Regions from separate parts of the Streptomyces sp. NPDC058231 genome, predicted to be linked through region 1. Evidence: riboswitches for the same ligand, from Rfam matches in the RefSeq annotation. Region 1 holds a riboswitch; the other holds the start of a gene.
What was found. A riboswitch is a leader RNA that binds a small molecule or an ion and turns the genes downstream of it on or off. The one in region 1 is predicted to bind thiamine pyrophosphate.
Positions count from the first base shown of each region.

Region 2: it holds a riboswitch for thiamine pyrophosphate, as region 1 does, so the genes downstream of both, ACFVXE_RS30835 (thiamine ABC transporter substrate binding subunit) here and thiO (glycine oxidase ThiO) in region 1, are expected to answer to the same signal.

Region 1 covers NZ_JBHVWN010000057.1:10,902-18,184, reverse strand. Annotated here, with positions in the region: gene ACFVXE_RS29140 (deoxyribonuclease IV) at 1-44, opposite strand, end outside; gene pknB (Stk1 family PASTA domain-containing Ser/Thr kinase) at 51-2,006, opposite strand; gene ACFVXE_RS29130 (thiazole synthase) at 2,119-2,913, opposite strand; gene thiS (sulfur carrier protein ThiS) at 2,916-3,134, opposite strand; gene thiO (glycine oxidase ThiO) at 3,131-4,327, opposite strand; TPP riboswitch at 4,325-4,437, opposite strand; gene ACFVXE_RS29115 (NAD(P)/FAD-dependent oxidoreductase) at 4,625-5,878, shown strand; gene ACFVXE_RS29110 (peptide-N4-asparagine amidase) at 5,990-7,283, shown strand, end outside.
Region 2 covers NZ_JBHVWN010000065.1:24,484-31,766, forward strand. Annotated here, with positions in the region: gene ACFVXE_RS30830 (ABC transporter permease) at 1-323, opposite strand, end outside; gene ACFVXE_RS30835 (thiamine ABC transporter substrate binding subunit) at 434-1,546, opposite strand; TPP riboswitch at 1,617-1,731, opposite strand; gene rlmN (23S rRNA (adenine(2503)-C(2))-methyltransferase RlmN) at 1,775-2,881, opposite strand; gene ACFVXE_RS30845 (phosphatidate cytidylyltransferase) at 3,368-4,453, opposite strand; gene frr (ribosome recycling factor) at 4,453-5,010, opposite strand; gene pyrH (UMP kinase) at 5,159-5,935, opposite strand; gene tsf (translation elongation factor Ts) at 6,095-6,931, opposite strand; gene rpsB (30S ribosomal protein S2) at 7,033-7,283, opposite strand, start outside.

The DNA.
Region 1 (7,283 bases):
AGGCCGCCGGCCACGGGGACATGGCCACCGACCGGATTACGCATGTGAATCTAGAGTCCCTTGGTCTTGATGGTGATGGTGCTGCCCTCGGGGGCCCGGTCGCCGCCGTCGACGGACTGGTCGGCGATCTCGTCGCTGAAGGAGAGGAACGGGCGGTCGACCTTGACCTCGAAGCCGGCGGCCTTCAGCAGGCGTGTCGCCTCGTCGACGTCCTTGCCGGTGACATCCGGCACATCGATCATCCGCGGGCCCTTGGAGACCGTGAGTGTGACGGTGTCGCCCTCGGCGACCTGCGCACCCTGGCCCGGGGACTGCCGGGCGATGTCGCCCTCGGCCTCCGGGGAGCTGACCCGGCCGGGCAGCACCTCGACCTTCAGCCCCTCCCCGTCCAGTGCGTCGGTGGCGTCCTGGACCGACAGCCCGGTGACGTCGGGGACATCGACCGGACTGCCCTTGCTGACGACCAGGGCGACGGCGGAGTCCGGGTGGCGCCCGGTGCCCGCTTCGGGGTCCGTCCTGATCACGTCGCCCCGCGCGAACTCCTCGCTGAACTCCCTGGTGACCATGCCGGCCACCAGACCCCGCTCCTTGAGCGTCTGCCTGGCCGCGGCGAGCGCGACGCCCCGGAGGTCGGGCACCTTCACGATCTCCGGGCCGCGCGAGACGGTGATCGTCACCGAGCCGTTGCCCCGGATCCGGGCGCCGGACTTCGGATCGCTGCCGACGACCTTGCCGCGCTCGACCTCGTCGCTGTAGGCGTGCTTGACCCGCTTGAGTTCGAGCCCCGCGTCCGAGAGCCGCTGCCTGGCCGTCCGCTCCGTCTGGCCGAGCAGCGAGGGGACCCGGGTGAACTGTCCCGAGTTGATGTACCAGACACCGGCGCCGACCCCCAGGACCAGGAGCACGGCGACGACCGCGGCGAGCATGCCGCGCCCCGGACCCCTGCGCAGCGGTCCGCGCCGCTCCTGCCGGGGCGGCTCCGGCGGGGGCATCTCCAGCCGGCTGGTGTGGTGGGCGGTGCCCTGGCCGGGCGGAAGCACCCGGGGGATCACGCTCGTGCGGTCCTCGCCGCCGGTGCGGTCCCCGGCGCCCGCCCCGGGGAGCGCCTGCGGGGGCACGGCGTCCAGCTGGGCGTCGGTGAGACCGGCGTGCGCGGCGCGGGTATCGGCGAGCAGCGCCACCGCGTCGAACGGCCGGAGCTCGGGGTTGCGGGCGGTGGCGCTCGCGACCAGTGCGTCCAGCCCGGCCGCGAGCCCGGGAACGGTGGCCGAGGGGGGCGGTACGTCCTCGTTGAGGTGCTGGTAGATGACCTGCGCGGGCGAGTCACCGGTGTGCGGCTTGGTGCCCGTCAGCATCTCGTACAGGACGACACCGCAGGCGTACACATCGACGCGGGTGTCCGCCGTGCCGTGCTCGATCTGCTCGGGGGCGAGATAGGAGACGGTGCCCAGGACGGTTCCGGTGGTGTTCGTCACCGCGCCGACCGCACGTACGAGACCGAAGTCCGCGACCTTCACCCGGCCGTCGTCCCCTATCAGGACGTTCTCCGGCTTCATGTCGCGGTGGACGAAGCCCGCCAGGTGCGCGGCGCCGAGCGCGGCCAGGACCGGCTCCAGGATGTCCAGCGCGGCCCGCGGCTGCAGGGCGCCGCGCTCACGCAGGACGTCGCGCAGCGTGCAGCCCGCGACGTACTCCATCGCCAGGTAGACGTACGCCCCCTGGGCGCCCTGGTCGAACACCGCGACCACATTGGGGTGCGCGAGCCGTGCCACGGACTTGGCCTCGCGGATGAAGCGCTCGACGAACGAGGCGTCGGTCGCGAGCGCCGGGTGCATCACCTTGAGGGCGAGCACCCGGTCGAGCCGGGTGTCCATGGCCCGGTAGACGGTGGCCATCCCGCCCACGGCGATGCGGGCATCGACGCGGTAACGGCCGTCGAGCAGCTGACCGACGATGGGGTCTCCCCGGCCGAAGGCCGGGGAAGGGTCCTGGAGGGTCGTATCCACGCAAGCGAGTCTACGAGCCGCCGATGACATGCCCGACTGGCCGGGGCGATCCCGGGGCCGTACTGCAGCCGAGCCGTGACAGGGACATGAGCTCCGGGGGGCGTACGCGGGCTCAGAACGCCGGCCGCTCCGGATCCAGCACCGCCCGCCCCGCCACCGGGGACGAGGCCTCCGCGAAGTGGCGCCGCGGGATCCGGCCCGCACGGTACGCGAGCCGCCCGCCCTCCACCGCGTGCCGCATCGCCGCCGCCATCAGCTCGGGCTCCTGCGCCCTGGTCACCGCCGACGCCAGCATCACCGCCGCGCACCCCAGCTCCATCGCGAGGGCGGCGTCCGAGGCGGTTCCGGCGCCCGCGTCGAGAATGACCGGCACCTGGGCCTGCTCGACGATCAGCTGGAAGTTGTGCGGGTTGCGGATGCCGAGCCCGGAGCCGATGGGGGAGCCGAGCGGCATGATCGCAGCGCACCCCACGTCCTGCAGCTTCCGGGCGAGCACCGGGTCGTCATTGGTGTAGGGCAGCACCGTGAAACCGTCGTCCACCAGGGCCTCCGCGGCGTCCAGCAGCTCGATCGGGTCGGGCAGCAGGGTCCGCTCGTCGGCCACGACCTCCAGCTTGATCCAGTCGGTGCCCAGTGCCTCGCGGGCCAGCCGAGCGGTGAGGACGGCCTCGCCCGCGGTGAAGCAGCCCGCCGTGTTCGGCAGGACGCGGATGGAAAGACGTTCGAGGACGGAGAGGACCGACCCCTGCACGGTCGGGTCGAGGCGGCGCATCGCGACGGTCGTCAGCTCGGTGCCGGACGCCGTCAGGGAGCGTTCGAGCACCTCGAGGCTGGGTGCCCCGCCCGTGCCCATGATCAGCCGGGAGCCGAAGACGGTGTCACCGAGGGCGAAGAGATCGTCTGACATGGTCAGCCCCCCTGGACGGCGGTGAGGACTTCGATCCGGTCGCCGTCGGCGAGCGCGGCGGCCGACCACCGGCTGCGCGGGACGACGGTCTCGTTGACGGCGGCGGCGACGCCGGAGGACGCCGCCGTCAGGGTCGCGATCAGGGTCTCCAGAGTGGTGCCCGCGGCGATCGCACGGGGGTCACCGTTCACCGAGACGGTGAGCGAGGGGGCGTCGGTCATGCGGGCTGCTCCTGACATACGGGGGCGGCGGGCGGGACGGGGGCGAACCGTCCCGGGGCGAAGGGGCGGGCCACGGCGGGCAGCTCCCCGGTGGTCAGCAGCTCCGCCATGACGTCACCGGTGACGGGGGTGAGCAGCACGCCGTTGCGGTGGTGGCCGGTGGCGAGATGCAGGCCGGGCAGGGCGGTCGGACCGAGCAGCGGGGCGTTGTCGGGAGAGGCGGGGCGCAGTCCGGCCCGGGTCTCGGTGAGCGGCAGTTCGGTGATCCCGGGCACCAGCTCGTGGGCGTCGCGCAGCAGCTCGTACACCCCGCCTGCGGTGACGGTGGTGTCCCAGCCCATCTCCTCACTGGTCGCGCCGACGACGAGCTCGCCGTTCTCGCGGGGTACGAGATAGACATGGCTGCCCCGGACCACGGCCCGCACGGTGCGGGTGAGGAAGGGCGCGTACGGGGCGGGCACGGTCAGCCGCAGCACCTGCCCCTTCACCGGCCGGACCGGCGGTACGACCTCGTCCGGCAGCCCGGCGAGCTGTCCGCTGAGGCTCCCCGCGGCGAGGACGACCTGGTCGGCGGCGAGCTCCGTACCCGCCGCGAGTACGGCTCCGGCGGCCCGGTCCCGCAGCACCGTCAGGCGCCGGACCCAGTCGCGGTGGAAGGCGACCCCGGCCCGCTCGCACGCGGTCAGCAGTGCGGCGGCCAGCCGACGGGGATCGACCTGGTGGTCGCCGTCGACCCGCAGCCCGCCGCGCACCCCGGGCGCCAGCATCGGCTCCAGGCGGCGGCACTCGCGGCCGGTGAGCCACTCCGACTCCAGCCCGGAGCGCTGCTGCAGTGCGTGCAGCTCCCGCAGATGGGCGCGGTCGTCGGCGTCGAGTGCGACCGCCAGGGTGCCGCAGGCCCGGAAGCCGATGTCCTGGCCGGCGGCCGCCTCCAGCTCGGCCGTGAAGTCCGGATAGCGCGCTGCGGAGGCCACATTGAGACCGAGCAGCATCTGTTCGCCGTAGTGGAGTTCGGTGACGGCGGCCAGCATCCCGGCCGCGACCCGAGCGGCCCCGCCGCCCGGATCGGGGTCGGCGACCGCGGTGCGCAGACCACGCTGCGCCGCCCGCCAGGCGGTCACCAGGCCGATGATCCCGCCCCCGACGACGAGGACGTCGGATCCGTGTACGGAGGTGTTCCCCGAGGAACGCATGGGCGTCCAGCCCCTCCCTTCGCCGGCATGACCCGGATCAGGTTCGTACGGTCGGAGGCCGCCCAGCCTCCCTCTCAGCCCGGTGCGTCCGGGCTCCCGCGAGTGTCTTCCGGTGGCCACCCTAAACCTCGCCCCTCCGGCCCGGTAAGGGAGCGGCCGCGGTGGTCCGTCCGCTCGGCGGCCCCGTTCCTCCCGCCGGTCGCCCGCCCGGCTCCGGGCCGGGTCGGGGAGGCGGCGGTGCGCGCGTGGCGGAGCAACCGCGCATCTGACCGAAAGCCAGGTGCTTAAGGTGGACCGGTGAGCGAGCAGCAGACAGAGCGGCCGGAGCCGCGGACCGGGCACCGCGTCGTCGTCGTGGGCGCGGGCATGGCCGGCGTGCAGACCGCGGTGGCCCTGCGGGAACAGGGTTTCACCGGTCCGGTCACCCTGATCGGCGCCGAACCGCACCAGCCCTACGACCGGCCCCCACTGTCCAAGGCGGTGCTGCTCGGCAAGGCCGAGGACTCCGCCTTCGACATCGACTTCGAGGCGCTCGGCATCGAGCTGCAACTGGGCCGGGACGTGACCGGAGTACGGGCCGGCGCGCACGAACTGGACACCCTCGCGGGACCGGTCCCGTACGACGCCCTGGTCATCGCCACCGGCGCGGAACCGGTGGTGCTGCCCGGCTCCGAGGGGGTGCCCGGCGTCCATCTGCTGCGCACCCTCGACGACGCCGCACGGCTGCGGCCGGTCCTCGGCGAGCAGCACACCGTGGTGGTGGTCGGCGCCGGCTGGATCGGGGCCGAATTCGCCACCGCGGCCCGCACCGCGGGCTGCGAGGTGACCGTCGTCGAGGCCGCCGACCGGCCGCTCGCAGGCGTTCTGCCCGCCGAGGTCGCCGCCCCTATGACCCGCTGGTACGCCGAGGGCGGGGTCGAACTCCTCACCGGAACCCGGGTGGAGCGCGTCGAGCCCGGCCGGGTGATCCTCGCCGACGGCCGTACGCTCGCGGCCGGAGCGGTGGTCGTCGGAATCGGCGCCCGGCCCGCCACCGGCTGGCTGGCCGGCTCCGGCATCGCGCTCGGGCCGGACGGATCGGTGACCGCGGACGACGCGCTGCGCACCTCGCTGCCGGATGTGTACGCCGTGGGGGACTGCGCCTCCTTCCCGTCCGCCCGGTACGGCAGCCGGCTCCTCGTCCACCACTGGGACAACGCCCTCCAGGGCCCGCGGACGGCCGCGGCCAACATCATCGCCGCCGGGGCGGCCGGGACACCGCCGCCGCCGGCGTACGACCCCGTGCCGTACTTCTGGTCCGAGCAGTTCGGCCGGTTCGTGCAGTACGCGGGCCATCATGCGGACGCCGACACCCGGCTGTGGCGTGGTGACCCGGGCGATCCCGACTGGTCGGTGCTGTGGCTGCGCGACGGCGCGCCGGTCGCCGTGCTCGCCGTCGGACGGCCGCGCGACCTCGCCCAGGGCCGCAGGCTCATCGAGTCGGGGGCGCGGATCGATCCGGTACGGGCCGCCGATCCCGCCGTACCGCTGAAGTCCACGACCCGTCAGTAGCCCTTCGCCCGGGGCGCGGTGGGGGTCCGGCATGCGGACCCGCCCTTGGGCGACGGGCCATGCTGGTGCACTGTGCATCTTTTGGATCGTTGTTCTCCCGAAGGGATGCACATGTTCCGGCACCGATGGGTCCGCGCGCTGCGCGGCATCGCCGTGGCCTCGGCCTCGATCGCCCTCGTCGGCGGCGCACTCGCCGCCCCGGCGTACGCGGGCACCGCCCCGATCCCCGGCTCCAATCCCGCCGTCGACTACCAGGACCCGGTCGACGCGCTGCCGCCGGTCTCCCGTCCGGACACCCGGCACTGCGCGGTGACGGCCGTCGAGCACGACTTCGGCAACACCCTCGGCGGGCCGCCGTACACCACCACGCTCACCCCGCCCGCCCGCTGCGAGGGCCCCTGGAACAAGGTCGTCCTCGACTGGTCGGCCGACGTGAAGGGCCGTCAGTACGACCGGCTCGCCGCGGTGTTCGTCGGCGGCGCGGAGGTCTTCCGCACCAGCACGGCCGAGCCGGACGACGACGGCGTCAGCTGGCACGTCGCCAAGGACATCACCGAATTCGCGCCGCTCCTCAAGGACCCGCAGAAGCTGCAGCTGGAGCTCGGCAACGTTGTCAACGACACCTACACCGGTGTGTACGGCGTCAAACTGACGATCACGTACTACCAGGCCGACAGGCGTCACCCGGCCGCCGCCACGGCTGACCGGATCGTCCCCCTGGGCGACACCGGCTCCACCGGCGCCCCCTGGATGAACGTCGGCAAGGGCGGCTCCACCAGCACCTCGGTCACCTTCCCGCGCAATCTGACCGGCGCCCGTCTGGAGGTGTACGCACGCGGCGGCGGATGCGACGAGCAGTGGTTCGACGCGGTGCCCGACGACCTCGCGGCCACCGCCCCCGACTACCTCTGCGGCGGCGGCCCCTACCGTGAGGTGCAGGTCGCGGTGGACGGGCGGCCCGCGGGCCTCGCCCAGCCGTACCCGGTCGTCTACTCCGGCGGCATCGTGCCGACGCTGTGGCGGCCGGTGCCGGCCGTCGACCAGTTCCGGACCGAGGCGTACGACGTCGACCTCACCCCCTTCGCGGGGGAGCTCGCCGACGGCAGGCCGCACGCCGTCGCCATCACCCCGTACGGCGCGGCCGACAGCTGGACCGTCGACGGTTCGCTCTTCCTGCGCACGGACGCGCACGCGGCCCGCACCGGCGGCCGGGTCACCACCGATTCACTCGGCTCCGTCCCGGAGGTGAGGACCGTCCGGACCCCGCGCGAGGACGGCTCCACCGAGGTCTCCGTGTCGGCCGCCCGGTCCTGGCGGATCTCCGGGTACGTCCTCACCTCGAAGGGCCGGGTCAGCACCACCGTCGAGCAGGACGTCGCGTACACCAACACGGACACGGTCTCCC
Region 2 (7,283 bases), on a different contig from region 1:
CCCAGCAACGCCAGGAAGGCCGTCCCGACGACGACGGTCGGCAGGACGAAGGGCACGGTGACGACCGCCCGCAGCAACTGTTTGCCGGGGAAGTCGAATCGGGCGAAGACATGGGCTCCCGGCAGCGCGATCAGCAGGGTCAGCGCCGTCGACGCGAGCGCCTGCCAAGTGGTGAACCAGAGCACGTCGAGGATGTCCGGCCGGGCCAGCACCTCGCCGATCCGGCCAAACTGCCAGACACTGTCGGCCTTCAGGCCACGGCCGACGATCGCGACGACCGGGTAGGCGAAGAACAGCGCGAAGAACGCGACGGGCACGGCCATCAGACCGAGCCGCACCGCGTTCCCGCGCCACGCCCCCACGGCGGCCGCACGTCCGGAACGGGCGCGGGGGCGGCTCCCGCCCGGACCCGGTCCGGGGACGGGAGCCTTCGCTACTTCACTACGAGCGAGGACCACGACTGGACCCACTGCTCACGGTTCTTGGCGATCGTCTCCGGGGCCACGGTCGCCGGGCTGCCGACGGTCGCGCCGAACTCCGTGAAGAGTTCGGGCAGTTTCGCGTCCTTGGCGACGGGGTTCACGAACATGTTGAGCGGCATGTCCTCCTGGAACTTCTTGCTGATCAGGAAGTCCAGCAGCGCCTTGCCACCCGCCTCGTTCCTCGCGCCGTTCAGCAGGCCCGCGAACTCGATCTGCCGGAAGCAGGTCCCGGTCGCGACCGCGGTCGGCGCCTTCGCGGGCTGCGGCTTCGCGTACAGCACCTCGGCCGGCGGACTGGAGGCGTACGACACGACGAGCGGTCGGTCGGCCTTGGCCTTCCTGCCGCCCGCGGAACCGGAGAACTCCTCGTCGTACGCCTGCTCCCAGCCGTCGACGACCTTGACCCCGTTGGCCTTCAGCTTCTTCCAGTAGTCCTGGTAGCCGTCCTCGCCGTAGGCGGCGACGGTGCCGAGGAGGAAGCCGAGACCGGGTGACGAGGTCGCGGCGTTCTCCGTGACGAGGAGGTTCCTGTACGCGGGCTTCGCCAGGTCGTCGAAGCTCTTCGGCGGAGCGAGCTTCCGGTCGGCGAAGTACTTCTTGTCGTAGTTGACGCAGATGTCGCCGGTGTCGACCGGGGTCACCCGGTGCCTGTCCGCGTCCAGTTGGGCATCGGCCGCGACCCGGCCGATGCCCTTCGCCTCGTACGGGGTGAACAGATCGTTGTCGAGGGCGCGGGAGAGCAGCGTGTTGTCGACGCCGAAGAACACGTCGCCGCGCGGGGAACCCTTGGTCAGGATCTCCTGGTTGAGGGCGGCGCCCGCGTCTCCGCTCTTCAGCACCTTGACCGTGTAGCCGGTCTCCTTCGTGAACTCCTTCAGCACGCCCTTGGAGGCGCTGAAGGAGTCGTGACTGACCAGAGTCACGGTCTTGGAGCCGGAGCCCTTACTGCCGCCGGCCCCGGAATCCGCGTCGCCGGAACCGCCGCAGCCGGCGAGCGCGGTGACGCCGAGGGCGGCGGCGACGGCCGTCGCCGCGAGCCGACTGGTCCTACGGGTGGTACTCATTGTGAATTCCTCCTGGGTTTGACCAGGAAGAGACGCGGCCCCGCCCGCAGCGCGGGCAGGGCGCAACAGCATGAGTTGATGACCGAACTTCCTACCCGGAATGACCCGGGCGAGGTTCAGAGGGTCTGCGGCCACCCTGTTCGGTGCCGCACTCTCAGCGCTGTGGCGCTCCCCTGTCGGAAAATATGAAGTTGAATGCGCGCCCAGATTACACGGGCCCTTCCGGGCTCAGCGCTCGGACGCCGCCAGCTGACCGCAGGCCCCGTCGATCTCCTGACCGCGGGTGTCCCGAACGGTCACGGGCACCCCGTGAGCGGCGATCGCCTCGACGAACGCCTTCTCGTCCTCGGGCCGGGACGCGGTCCACTTCGAACCCGGCGTCGGGTTCAGCGGGATCAGATTGACATGGACCCGCCTGCCCTTGAGGAGCCGGCCGAGCAGGTCACCGCGCCACGCCTGGTCGTTGATGTCGCGGATCAGCGCGTACTCGATGGAGATCCGGCGGCCGGACTTCTCCGCGTACTCCCACGCGGCGTCCAGTACCTCACGCACCTTCCAGCGCGTGTTCACCGGCACGAGCGTGTCCCGCAGCTCGTCGTCCGGCGCGTGCAGCGACACGGCGAGACGGCACTTGAAGCCCTCGTCGGCGAAGCGCAGCATGGCCGGCACCAGACCCACGGTGGAGACGGTGATCCCGCGCTGCGAGAGACCGAGACCGTCCGGCTCCGGGTCGGTCAGCCGACGGATCGCGCCGACCACCCGCTTGTAGTTGGCGAGCGGCTCACCCATGCCCATGAAGACGATGTTGGAGAGCCGCGCGGGCCCGCCCGGCACCTCTCCGTCCCGCAGCGCCCGCATGCCGTCCACGATCTGGTGGACGATCTCCGCGGTCGACAGGTTGCGGTCCAGCCCGGCCTGCCCCGTCGCACAGAACGGGCAGTTCATCCCGCAACCGGCCTGCGACGAGATGCACATCGTCACCCGCTCCGGGTAGCGCATCAGGACGGACTCGACGAGCGTCCCGTCATGCAGCTTCCACAGCGTCTTGCGGGTGGTGTCGTCGTCGCAGCTGATGTGGCGGACGACGGACATCAGATCGGGGAACATCGCCTCGGCGAGCTTGTCCCGCGAACCGGCCGGAATGTTGGTCCACTCGGCCGGGTCGTGCGCGTACCGCGCGAAGTAGTGCTGCGACAGCTGCTGCGCGCGGAACGGCTTCTCGCCGATCGCGGCGACAGCCTCCTTGCGCTCGGCGGGCGTGAGGTCGGCGAGGTGCCTCGGCGGCTTCTTGGCTCCGCGGGGCGCGATGAAAGTGAGTTCTCCGGGCTTAGGCATGGCTGTACCAGTGTCGCAGATCGAATCCTGTGGCCTGCCATCCAAGACATGAGGCAGTCGTCACTGGCCGCCCCGGGCCGCCTGTGGGCCGTCCTCCGACGGCCCGGCCGCACCGGGTTTCGACCATTGCTGGATCACGACAACGGCCGGCTCGCCGGGGCCGCGGCGAGCTCGCCGCGAAGGCTTTCGCCCACCCGCCCGGGTGGATCTGTCTGGTGGCGTCGGACTCGTCGTACCGGCTACCTGGAGCAGGTGATCGGCGACCCGATGGGTGTCGCACGACACCAGGTGCCGTCCGCGCACCGGCTCTTCCGGTGGGATTGGGCTCACCCGGACCCTGTCGGCCGCGGACGGGGCCGAGGACGGCACCGCCGCGGAGCCCCGCCGTCGTTCCTCCGGGCCGCGGTCGTACGGGTGAGGGCCCGCCGCCCTGTGGGCAACGGACCCTTCACTCGTACGACCGGACGGGCAGGTGCCCCGGCTCGCTCAGCCGGAACCCACGAACAGCACCAGCAGCAGCCAGACCACCGGAGCGGTCGGCAGCAGCGAGTCCAGCCGGTCCATGATCCCGCCGTGCCCGGGCAGCAGCGTGCCCATGTCCTTGATCCCGAGATCGCGCTTGATCATGGACTCGCCGAGGTCACCGAGGGTGGCGCTGGCGGCGACGGCCAGGCCGAGCAGCAGCCCCTGCCACCAGGCGCCGCCGTCGATCAGGAACTGCATGCACAGCGCACCGGCGACCATCGCGAAGGCCACCGCCCCGAACAGTCCCTCCCGGGTCTTCCCGGGGCTGATGCGCGGCGCGAGCTTGTGCTTGCCGAAACGCCAGCCGACGGCGTACGCGCCCGTGTCACTGACCACGGTCAGCAGCAGGAAGGTGAGGACCCGCTGCGGCCCGTCGTCCGCGCGCAGGAGCATCGCGACGAAGGTCGCCAGGAACGGCACGTAGAACGCGGCGAAGACACCGGCCGTGACGTCCTTGAGATACCCCTCCGGCGGTTCGGTCATCCGCCAGACGAGCACCGCCAGGGCGGTCAGGGCCATCGCGACCCACGCGCCCTCGGCTCCGCGCACATAGCCGGCCACGACCATCGCCGCGCCACCGACCGCCAGCGGTACGAGCGGTGCCTTGATGCCCTTGCGCTCCTGCAGCCGGGAGGTGAGTTCCCACAGGCCGACGACGACGGCGACGGTTATCACGCCGATGAAGACGGCCTTGACGACGAAGAGCGAGGCGACGATGACGGCACCGAGCCCCACACCGACCCCTATGGCGGCTCGCAGGTCACGGCCCGCACGTTTCTTCTGCGGGGGCGTCGGCGCGGTGGACATGGGCTCCTGCGGCATCTCGTCACGGAACGGGGACCCGCCGCCCTGGCCGGCGCCTCCCCCGTTCCGGTCGTCACGGTCGTCAGCGTCTCTACCTGCGTCGGGAACGTCCGGCACTATGGGCATGGGCCGAGTCTGCTGGGCGTCATGCACATCGTATGCAGGACCCGCCGGGGCGGCCGTCATCTCGGGCGTACCCCAGTGACCGGCTGCCTGCGGGGCGCCCCAGGAAGAGTCGTTCATCAGACTTCGAGCAGCTCGGCTTCCTTGTGCTTGAGCAGCTCGTCGACCTGCGCGACGTACTTCGCAGTGGTGTCGTCGAGCTCCTTCTCGGCGCGACGCACCTCGTCCTCGCCGGACTCCTTGTCCTTGACCAGCTTGTCCAGGGTCTCCTTGGCCTTGCGGCGGACGGCCCGGATCGAGATCTTGGAGTCCTCGGCCTTCGTCTTCGCGACCTTGATGTAGTCGCGACGACGCTCCTCGGTGAGGTCGGGGAAGGTCACCCGGATGATATTGCCGTCGTTGCTCGGGTTGACGCCGAGGTCGGAGTCGCGGATGGCCTGCTCGATGTTGCGCAGCGCGGTCTTGTCGAACGGCGTCACCACGGCCATGCGCGGCTCGGGAACGGAGAAAGAGGCCAGCTGGTTGATCGGGGTCAGCGCGCCGTAGTAGTCAGCGACGATCTTGTTGAACATCGCCGGGTGCGCACGGCCGGTACGGATCGCGGCGAAGTCTTCCTTCGCGACCACAACGGCCTTCTCCATCTTCTCCTCGGCCTCAAGGAGGGTTTCTTCGATCACCACGTGCTCCTGCGTGTCTTGAGTGGGCCCGGCGTGCTCTGGCCCGGCGGGTCCTGCGTCGCGTCCTCACCTGCACGGTGTCCGACCGGCAGGCCGTTGTCCATCGTTCGGGGCCGGCCCCGGGTGTCCCCGGGCAGCCCCCCGGTCCTCAGGCCCGGGTGCCCTCGTCGCTCACGAGCGTGCCGATCTTCTCACCCTTGACGGCGCGGGCGATATTGCCGGTCGCGGTCAGCTCGAAGACGAGGATCGGCAGCTGGTTGTCACGGCAGAGCGTGATGGCGGTGGCGTCGGCAATCTTGAGATCGCGGGCGAGCACCTCGCTGTACTCCAGCGCGTCGAACTTCACCGCGTCGGGGTTGGTCTTCGGGTCGGAGTCGTAGACCCCGTCCACCCCGTTCTTGCCCATCAGCAGGCCCTCGGCGTCGATCTCCAGGGCGCGCTGGGCGGCAGTGGTGTCGGTGGAGAAGTACGGCATGCCCATGCCGGCGCCGAAGATGACGACGCGGCCCTTCTCCAGGTGGCGCACGGCGCGCAGCGGGATGTACGGCTCCGCGACCTGCCCCATGGTGATGGCGGTCTGGACGCGGGAGTCGATGCCCTCCTTCTCCAGGAAGTCCTGGAGTGCCAGGCAGTTCATGACTGTGCCGAGCATGCCCATGTAGTCGGACCGGGCCCGGTCCATGCCACGCTGCTGGAGCTCGGCACCGCGGAAGAAGTTTCCGCCGCCGATGACGACCGCGATTTCCGCGCCGTCCCGGACGACTGCCGCGATCTCCCGCGCGATGGCGTGCACGACGTCGGGGTCGACACCGAGCCCTCCGCCGCCGGCAAACGCTTCTCCGGACAGCTTCAGCATGAAGCGTCCGGGCACCTTGCCGTCGTCCCGCTTGTGGTCACCTGTGGTGGCGTCCGCGCCCTTGTTCATGGAGATTCTCCTCGTGCACATACGAAGAAGGCCATTGCCGGTGGGTCTGGTGTCCCTCAGCGGCAATGGCCTCCTCGTCAGATCTGCGGTCGTACGGCGGGTGTGCGGCCGACGACTGCACTAGACCCTATCGGGGTCCACCGTTTTTCGCGGACGGACTCAGATGCCGACCTTGATGCGCGAGAAGCGCTGCAGGGTGACACCGGCCTCGTCCAGAACCTTCTGGACGGACTTCTTGTTGTCCTTGGCGAACGCCTGCTCCAGGACGACGACGTCCTTGAAGAAGCCGTTGACGCGACCCTCGACGATCTTCGGAAGGGCGGCCTCGGGCTTGCCCTCCTCGCGAGAGGTGGCCTCGGCGACACGACGCTCGTTCTCGACCGTCTCGGCCGGGACCTCGTCGCGGTTGAGGTACTTCGGGGCGAAGGCGGCGATGTGCTGCGCAACGTCCTTGGCGACCTCGGCGTTCTCCTTGTCCAGCTCGACCAGGACACCGACCTGCGGCGGGAGGTCGGGCATGGTGCGGTGCATGTACGCAGCCACGTAACCGCCGGTGAACTGCGCGAAGCGGTCCAGGACGATCTTCTCGCCGAGGTTGGCGTTGGCCTCGTCGACGTACGCCTGGACGGTCTTGCCGGCCTCGATCTCGGAGGCGAGCAGCGTGGCCAGGTCGGCCGGCGAGGTGGCGGCGACGTGCGCGGCGAGCGAGTTGGCGACGGCCAGGAACTTCTCGCCCTTGGCGACGAAGTCCGTCTCGCACTTCAGCTCGAGCAGGACGCCGGAGGTCTTGTCCTCGGAGATGAGGGAGACGACGGCACCGTTCTCGGCAGAACGGCCCTCGCGCTTGGCGACGCCCTTCTGGCCCTTGATACGGAGCGCCTCGACGGCCTTGTCGACGTTGCCGTCGCTCTCGTCGAGGGCCTTCTTGCAGTCCATCATGCCGGCGCCGGTGAGCTCGCGGAGCTTCTTGACGTCAGCGGCGGTGTAGTTCGCCATGAGTCTGTGTTTCTCTCTCGAAGTCTGAAAGATCTACGGGTGAACGGCGGGGGCGGTGCTCAGGCACCGGCCCCCGCCGTCATTCAGCCGTGACGGAGTCGTCAGGCCTGCTCGGCGTCCGCGGCCGGAGCCTCGGCGGCCTCGGCCGGCGTCTCGGCGGCGTCGGCCTCGGCCTCGGCCGGCGTCTCGGCGGCGTCGGCGACCTTCTCGGTCTCGGCGGAGGTCTGCACCTCGGCGTCGTCCTTCTTGTCGCCCTCGAGCAGGTCCCGCTCCCACTCGGCGAGCGGCTCGCCGGCGGCCTTGTCGCCCGGCTTCGAGTCACCGGTCGCAGCGCCGGAACGGGCGATGAGGC